DNA from 2 places in the Nocardioides sp. WG-D5 genome. Region 2 is predicted to be linked to the other one. Evidence: riboswitches for the same ligand, from Rfam matches in the RefSeq annotation. Region 2 holds a riboswitch; the other holds the start of a gene.
What was found. A riboswitch is a leader RNA that binds a small molecule or an ion and turns the genes downstream of it on or off. The one in region 2 is predicted to bind glycine.

Region 1: another riboswitch for glycine. It lies ahead of gcvT (glycine cleavage system aminomethyltransferase GcvT); the one in region 2 lies ahead of gcvP (aminomethyl-transferring glycine dehydrogenase).

The regions. Positions count from the first base shown of each region.
Region 1 is NZ_CM132928.1:956,782-961,189, forward strand. Features, by position in the region: gene ACWZJV_RS04725 (L-serine ammonia-lyase) at 1-92, opposite strand, end outside; gene gcvH (glycine cleavage system protein GcvH) at 130-501, opposite strand; gene gcvT (glycine cleavage system aminomethyltransferase GcvT) at 510-1,613, opposite strand; glycine riboswitch at 1,670-1,770, opposite strand; glycine riboswitch at 1,772-1,867, opposite strand; gene ACWZJV_RS04740 (CobW family GTP-binding protein) at 1,981-3,015, shown strand; gene ACWZJV_RS04745 (hypothetical protein) at 2,977-3,795, opposite strand; gene ACWZJV_RS04750 (Crp/Fnr family transcriptional regulator) at 3,827-4,408, opposite strand, start outside.
Region 2 is NZ_CM132928.1:5,845,175-5,849,582, forward strand. Features, by position in the region: gene ACWZJV_RS28155 (MFS transporter) at 97-1,503, shown strand; gene ACWZJV_RS28160 (MerR family transcriptional regulator) at 1,649-2,260, shown strand; glycine riboswitch at 2,343-2,434, shown strand; gene gcvP (aminomethyl-transferring glycine dehydrogenase) at 2,493-4,408, shown strand, end outside.

The DNA of each region.
Region 1 (4,408 bases), 1.0 Mb from region 2:
ACGAAGGTCTTCGCGGCGCGCATCGGGCCGACGGTGTGCGAGGACGACGGGCCGATGCCGATCGAGTACAGGTCGAAGGCGCTCAGCGCCATCGCGACGGCCGTGGATCCGGCGACCTCGGCGGTCACGTCACTCCTCGATCAGAGCGTCGTAGGCCGCGGCGTCGAGGAGCTCGGGGGCGCCCGAGACGCGCATCTCGAAGAGCCAGCCGGCACCGAACGGGTCGCTGTTGATCAGCGCGGGGTCCTCGACGACGGCGGCGTTGACCTCGAGGATCTCGCCGTCAGCAGGCGCGAAGATGTCGCTGACCGACTTCGTCGACTCCAGCTCACCGCAGCTCTCTCCCCCGGTGATCTTGCTGCCGACCTCGGGCAGCTCGACGAAGACGATGTCGCCCAGCGCCTCGGTGGCGAAGGCGGTGACACCGACCCGCGCGACGTCGCCGCGGGTCTCGAGCCACTCGTGCTCGGCGGTGTAGGACAGGTGGGTCGGGTTGCTCATGGCGGTGCTCATTTCTTGGAGTAGAAGGGAAGGTCGACGATCTCGGCATCCTCGCGGCTGCCGCGTACGTCGACCTGGACCTTGACGCCGGCGGCGGCGAGATCGGGCCGGACGTACGCCATCGCGATGGGACGTCCGAGCGTCGGCGACGGGGAGCCGCTGGTGACGACGCCGATCTCGTCGCCGCTGGCCGGGTCCACGACGGCGTAGCCGGCCCGCGGGGAGCGGCGCCCGGCGGCGACCAGACCGACGAGCACGCTGCGCGGGCCTTCGTCGCGGCGTACGGCCAGGGCGGCCTCCCCGACGAAGCCGTCGGGCTTGTCGAAGGAGACGACCCGGCCGAGTCCGGCCTCGAAGGGCGTCGTGTCACGGTTCAGCTCGTGGCCGTAGAGCGGCATGCCCGCCTCGAGCCGGAGGGTGTCGCGGCAGGCGAGCCCGGCGGGCTGCAGCCCGTGCGGCGTACCGGCTTCGGTGAGAGCCTCCCAGACCGCAGCGGCCGACGCGGGCGCGCAGTAGATCTCGAACCCGTCCTCGCCGGTGTAGCCGGTGCGGGCGAGCAGGACCTCGACACCGGCGACCGTGCCGGCGTCGATGGCGTAGTAGCGCAGGGAGGGGACGTCGAGGTCGGTCAAGGCCGCCACGATCGCCGCCGAGGCAGGTCCCTGGACCGCGATCAGCGCCCATTCGGCGGAGGCGTCGCGGACCACGGCGTCATAGCCCTCGGCTCGCGAGGCCAGTGCCGGAGCGACCACGTGGACGTTGCTCGCGTTGGCGACGACCAGGTAGCGCTCCTCCTCGAGCCGGTAGACGACCAGGTCGTCGATGATGCCGCCGTCCTCGGCGCAGATCATCGAGTAGCGGGCTCGGCCGATGCCGATCGCCGACGGGCGGCCGACCAGGGCGTGGTCGAGGGCTCGCCCGGCCTCGGGCCCGGTCACCTCGATCTCGCCCATGTGGGACAGGTCGAAGAGTCCCGCGGCGGTGCGGACGGCGTGGTGCTCGGCGGTCTCCGAGCCGTAGCGGACCGGCATGTCCCAGCCGGCGAAGTCGGTGAACGAGGCGCCGAGGGCCTGGTGGATCTCGTGGAGAGGGGTAGGGACGGATGAGGTCATGTGTGCGGGAGGCTCCCTGGTGGTGGGTGCCGACAGCGGCACCCGTGGACGGGTGACCTCCCCGCTCTGTCATCGCTACCTGAGAGCTTCACCGCCCCGACGGGGACGGTTTGCACCGTGGGTGCAGGATCGTCGGATCCTGACTTTCCAGAGGTCGCCTCACCACAGCGGTCATGGGGCCTGAGAGATTCTGGGGAGGTTTGCTCCTTCGGCGCCTCACCCGGGATGGGCGAGGACTCTCCCGCTGCAGTTCGAGTGGCGGATGTGAAGTTGTGCGGCAAACCTAGGTCTGGCCTCCTCGGCCGTCAAGATCTCGGCACCGCGACCCACTAACGGGAACTGTTCTCACCGGCTCTACGATGGCTCGGTGCCACCCAACGCCAGCACCCGCGTTCCCGTGGTCATCCTCACCGGCCATCTCGGGTCGGGGAAGACCACGCTGCTCAACCATCTGCTGCGCCAGCCCGGTGCCCGGGTGGGCGTGGTCGTCAACGACTTCGGCGACATCAACGTCGACGCCGGGCTCGTCACCGGCCAGATCGACGAGCCGGCCTCCATCGCCGGTGGCTGCCTGTGCTGCCTGCCCGACGCCGGCGGCCTCGACGACGCTCTGGAGAAGCTGACCCACCCGCGGCTCGGGCTCGACGTCGTCATCGTCGAGGCCAGCGGGCTGGCCGAGCCCGGCACCTTGGCCAAGCTGGTCCGGTTCAGCGGCGTCGAGCGCGTACGCCGCGGTGGGCTCATCGAGGTCGTCGACGCGGCCTCCTACTTCGACACCCTCGACGACGGCCGGGGCCCGGCACCGGTCCGGTTCGCAGCCGCCTCCCTGGTGGTGGTCAACAAGACCGACCTGGTGCCGTCGGCCGAGCGGGAGGAGACCCTGGCTCGGATCGAGGCGCGGGTGCGGGAGCACAACCCCGAGGTCCACGTGGCGTACGCAGTGGGCGGCCGCATCGACCCACGACTCGTCTACGACGCCGCCGTGCCCGAGGACCCGCCCGACGAGCTGCCGATCGCCGCACTGCTGCGCGAGGCGGCCTCCGACCACCAGGCACATCAGCACGCCGCCTCGGTGACCGTGACGAACCCAGGCACCATCGAACCGGCCCGGCTGATCGACCTTCTCGAGGACCCGCCCCCGACGGCGTACCGCATCAAGGGGACCGTCGCCGTCGCGACCGGCCAGGGACCTCGCAGCTACCACGTCAACCTGGTCGGACGCAGCGCCCATGTCGCCGCGGCCAGGCGCACACCGGGCGCGACGAGCGAGCTCGTGGCCATCGGCCTCGACCTCGAGACCGACTCGGTCCGCAAGCACCTCACCGACGCCCTCACCGAGGCCGAGCGGCCGAGCACCGAGGGTCTACGCCGGCTCCGCCAGCTGGTCCGGGTCAGCCTCTGACGCCGACGCCCAGCCTAGGACGCGGTGGACGGTCGCCGTCTTCGGGTGGGATCCGGACGGCGGCCCGGTCTCGAAGAGGTCGATCATCAGGAACAGCGGGTAGGTCGGAGCCTGGGGCACGCGTCGTACGACGAGACCTTCGCAGCCGATGACGGTCTCCCGGCCGTCCCAGATCGCCGTCCAGGTGTGGGCCCGGGTCGCGTCGAACGGGACGGTGACCTCTGCCATGTCGGTACTCAGGCGCGGGTCGTGGTGCGCCTTGACCCCGCAACGGGCGACCGTGGTCGTGCCGATCGCGTCCGCGTCGATCTCGAAGACGCAGATCTCGCCGGAGTCCTCGCCGGAGAGGTGCTCGGTGCCGACCAGCCACGCCGCGAGCATGCAGCCGTCGTCCCGGCTCGCGGCGACGGTCACGTCCACGCGACCGCGAGCGGGCGCGAACAGGAGCTGTTGCGGCGTCTCGGTCCGGACCCGGAGCCCGTCCTCCCGGTGACGGTGCGTCCCGCGCGCGGAGCCGACCGGGCCGGAGTACGTGCCGGTCTGCAGGTTCGAGACCCGCAGGGGCGCATCCTCGGGCCGCCAGTCGAGCTGGTCGGCCTCGATCCGCAGCTCGAGCCCACCCGGGACGAGCCGGTAGCGAGCCTCGGACCGCTCCGGTGTCGTCCAGTGCGGCAGGTAGTGCGGGATCCACCACTGCTCGGACAGCCCGCCGGAGAAGTCCTCGTCGAGGTCCGGCCGCCGGGCCGGCGGCTGGGGCAGCTCATCGAGCGGTGAGACCATGCTCGATGGTCCCACCGCTCACGAGCAGAAATCACCCGGCTCGGCGGACGATCCGCTCCATGTCGGTGATGACCACCGAGCGCGACTCCAACCTGACCCAGCCCTTGGCAGCGAAGTCGGCGAGCGCCTTGTTGACCGTCTCCCGAGCCGCGCCCACGAGCTGGGCGAGCTCCTCCTGGGTCAGGTCGTGGCGTACGTGGACGCCCTCCTCGGTCTCCTGACCGAACCGCTCGGCGAGATCGAGGAGCGCCTTGGCGACCCGGCGGGGAGCGTCGGCGAAGACCAGGTCGCCGATCACGTCGTTGGCCCGGCGCAGCCGGCCCGACAGCAGGGCGAGCAGGCCACGGGTCACGCTGGGGCGCCCGTCGAGGAGGCCCAGCAGGTCATCGTGCGAGAGCGAGGCGAGCTCCACCTCGTCGGTGACGGCCGTGACCGTCGAGGAGCGCCGACCGGGGTCGAAGAGCGACAGCTCACCGAACACCTGGCCCGGCCCCAGGATCGCCAGCAGGTTGTCCTGTCCGTTGGCCGCGGCGCGGCTCAGCTTCACCTTGCCGTTCACGACGGCGTAGAGCCGGTCCGCGGCGTCTCCCTCGTGGAACAACACCTCGCCTCG
Region 2 (4,408 bases):
CGCGGTCTGCCTCACCCGCCGGCGCGCGACCAGACTCTTCGGTGATGCGGGCGGCCGCACTCGGAGCCGCCCGCACGTCGACCGGAGGAGGAACCGATGACCGTGCTTGCGACCGAGGCATCGAGCGGAGGTGCGGCGGCCGCGCGGCCGGGGAGCGTTCGGGCCCTGCTCGCGGCGCTCCTGGGCTTCACCGTGATCACCGTCGACGTCTCTGCGGTGAACATCGCGCTGCCCTATCTCCACCGGGATCTCGGTGGCGGGATGGTCGGCCTGCAATGGGTCGTGGATGCGTACACCTTGATGTTCGCGGCGCTGATGCTCTCGGCGGGTGCGGTGACCGACCGGTTCGGTCCGGTGCGGGCCTACACGCTCGGGGTGGTGCTGTTCACGGCCGCGTCCCTGGCCTGCGCGGCCGCCCCGGTGATGCCCGTGCTCATCGCGGCGCGGGTGCTCCAGGGCGCCGCCGCCGCGCTGGTGATGCCGGCCTCGCTGGCGCTGGTCCGGGTCGCCTACGACGACGCGCGGGCCCGAGCGCAGGCGATCGCCGTGTGGACCATCGGCGGGTCGGCCGCCATGGCGGTGGGCCCGGTGGCCGGGGGACTGCTGAGCGAGTACGCCGGCTGGCGCTGGGTCTTCCTGGTCAACGTCCCGATCGGAATCCTCATCGTGGCCCTGCTGGCAGGCCTGCGGTTCCGGCCGGTGCGTCGCCGGGCGCCGCTCGACCTCCCGGGCCAGGTGCTCGCCGTGGTCGCGCTGTCCGCGCTGACGTACGCCGTGATCGAGGCCGGCCACACCGGCTGGCACTCGGGAGCGCTGGTCGCGGGGGTGACGTCGATCGGGGCGGCTCTCGCCTTCGTCCTGGTCGAGCGCCGCTCGCCGGCACCGGTGCTGCCGCTCGGCCTGATCGCTCGCGGAAGGGTAGCGGTCACGCTGGTCTCCGGGTTCGGCGTGAACTTCGGGTTCTACGGCGGGGTCTTCCTGCTCGGCCTCTACTACCAGCAGGTGCGGGGATGGACCGGTGCCGAGGCGGGCCTGATGTTCGTCGTCCCGGCGGCGCTGACCACCTGTGCGAACGTGGTGGCACCGCGCCTCGCGACGGTCATCGGGCGGCGGCCGCTGATCGTCGGTGGCCAGCTGATCCTCGCGGCCGGGATGCTCGTCCTGCTCCCGGTGACGGAGGCGACCCCGGTCTGGCTGGTCCTCGTCCTGCTCGTCCCGCTCGCCACCGGTGGTGCCCTGGCCATCACCGTCGTGACCGCGGAGCTGATCGACGCCGTCGAGCCCGCGCGGGTGGGGGTCGCGACCGGCGCGCTCAGCACGTTCCGGCAGACCGGAGGCGCGATCTCGGTCGCGGTGTTCGGGGGACTGAGTGCCGGTGCGAGCGGGGTCCTCACCCTGCCCGGGATGCGGGCGTGCCTCCTCGTCGGAGCCGTCGTGCTGGTGCTGACCGCTCTGATCGCGACGGGCAGCGGTCGAAAGTCTCATTCTCTACATGAGGGTTAGGCTGGACGACACGCCGGAGGGGGTTCTTTGACCAGGGCCCTTGCGGCGCTTACCTTGTAGTTGTCTCTGTTGTAACTCCAACGGTGTGGTCCCCCCGCCGCAGCCGTTCATTCCCCGAGTGGAGTTACGCACAACGGAGTAGACGATGGAGGACATCGTGTTCGACCACGAGCAGAAGCCCGGCGCCGACGACGCGCAACGCGCGGCGGAGCAGGCCGACGAGCAGGGACTTCTCTTCACCGACGATGTCTCGCCACTGCCGAGCGACACCGGTTACCGCGGGCCGACCGCCTGCAACGCCGCCGGGATCAGCTACCGCCAGCTGGACTACTGGGCGCGCACCGGCCTCGTCGAGCCGAGCGTGCGCGGCGCCACCGGCTCCGGCACCCAGCGGCTCTACTCCTTCCGCGACATCCTGATCCTCAAGGTCATCAAGCGACTCCTCGACGCCGGCATCTCGCTGCAGCAGATCCGCGCTGCGGTACACCACCTGCGTGAGCGTGGCACCGACGACCTGACCCGCGTCACCCTGATGAGCGACGGCGCCTCGGTCTACGAGTGCACCAGCAACGACGAGGTCATCGACCTGCTCCAGGGCGGTCAGGGCGTCTTCGGCATCGCCATCGGCGGTGTCTGGCGAGAGATCGAGGGGACCCTGTCCGAGCTTCCCAGCGAGCGTACGACCGACGACGGTGAGCAGGTCGCCTCGGCGTCCGACGAGCTGGCCGCCCGCCGCGCCGCCCGCAACGCCGGGTGACGTAGGACTCAGTCGACACCAGGCCCCGAGGCCCCGCAGAGGCGGGACCTCGGGGCCCTGTCCTTTATGCTGGTGGTGCTGACCATCCCGCACGGGAGAGCCCCAACTCGTTGGGGCGCCGAAGGGGCAATTCCTCCCCGGAAACTCTCAGGCACCCACGACTGTGCGGACCAGGCAACTCTGAAGCGGCGAAGGCGCGGTGACAGAGGGGGAGGGCTTACGAGTTGTTTAGATGCCCTCAGGAGCCACTGTGTCCGACACGCCCACCTTGTCCGAGCTCGACGCCGCCTCCCCGTTCGTGGAGCGCCACGTCGGACTCTCGGCCGCCGACGAGGCGACCATGCTCGCGCGGCTCGGCTACGACTCGGTAGCAGCGATGATGGATGCGGCCGTTCCGGCCGGGATCCGGTCCGTCGAGTCGCTGGACCTGCCCGCTGCGCTGAGCGAGGCGCAGGTGGCCTCGCTCGCTCGCGAGATCGCCGCCTCCAACAAGCCCGGCGAGGCGATGATCGGCCTGGGCTACCACGCCACCGTGACGCCGCCGGTGATCCGTCGCAACGTGCTCGAGGACCCGAGCTGGTACACCGCCTACACGCCCTACCAGCCCGAGATCTCCCAGGGCCGTCTCGAGGCGCTGATCAACTTCCAGACGATGGTCGGTGACCTGACCGGTCTGCCGGTGGCCAACTCGTCGCTCCTGGACGAGGGCACCGCGGCCGCCGAGGCGCTGGCCCTCGTGCACCGGGCCAACCGGAAGGGATCCGGACCGTTCGTCATCGACGCCGACGCGCTGCCGCAGTCGATCGAGGTCGTCAAGGTCCGCGCCGAGGCGATGGGTCTCGAGGTCGTCGTCGCCGACCTGTCCCAGGGCCTGCCCGAGGGTGATGTGATCGGCGTGCTGGTGCAGTACCCCGGCGCTTCCGGCCGTGTTCCGGACCTGAAGCCGATCATCGAGGCCGCTCACGAGCGGGGCGCGCTGGCCGTCGTCGCGGCTGACCTGCTCGCGTTGACCGTCCTGGAGGCGCCCGGCGCGCTCGGCGCCGACGTCGTGGTCGGATCGACCCAGCGCTTCGGCATCCCGCTCTTCTACGGCGGCCCGCACGCCGGCTACATGGCCGTCCACGAGGGGATCGAGCGGCACCTGCCCGGTCGCCTGGTCGGCGTCTCCGTCGATGCCGAGGGGCGGCCTGCGTACCGGCTCGCCCTGCAGACCCGGGAGCAGCACATCCGCCGGGAGAAGGCGACCTCCAACATCTGCACCGCGCAGGTGCTGCTGGCCGTCGGCGCGTCGATGTACGCCGTCTACCACGGCCCCGCCGGGCTGAAGACGATCGCGACCCGCACCCACCGCTACGCCGCCGTGCTGGCCGCCGCTCTCCGGTCGGCCGGGCTCCCGCTGGTCTCGGAGACGTTCTTCGACACGCTGGGTGTCAACGTGCCCGGGCGCGCGGCCGATGTGGTCGCCGCGGCGCGTGGGTTCGGCGTACATCTGCGTCTCGTGGACGCAGACACGGTCGGCATCTCGACCTCTGAGGCGACCACCCGCTCGACCCTGTCGGCCGTGCTCAACGCCTTCGGCGTCTCGGGCGTGGACCTGGAGGAGATCGACCGCACCACGGCGAGCGCGCTGCCCGACGGCCTGGTCCGCACCACCGACTACCTCACCCACGAGGTCTTCAACGCGCACCACAGCGAGACCCAGATGCTGCGCTACCTGCACAAGCTGGCCGCGCGCGACTACGCGCTCGACCAGGGCATGATCCCGCTCGGCTCGTGCACGATGAAGCTCAACGCCACCACCGAGATGGAGCCGATCTCGCTGCCCGGCTTCGCCGACCTGCACCCGTTCGTCCCGGCCGAGGACGCCGCCGGCTACGCCCGGCTCGTCGGCGAGCTCGAGGGCTGGCTCGCCGAGGTCACCGGCTACGACGAGGTCTCGATCCAGCCGAACGCCGGGTCGCAGGGTGAGTTCGCCGGGCTGATGGCGATCCGTGGCTACCTCGACGCGCAGGGCCAGGGCCACCGCAACATCTGCCTGATGCCGTCCTCGGCCCACGGCACCAACGCCGCCTCGGCCGTGATGGCGGGGATGAAGGTCGAGGTCGTGAAGTCGTCCGAGGACGGCACCGTCGACCTCGAGGACCTGCG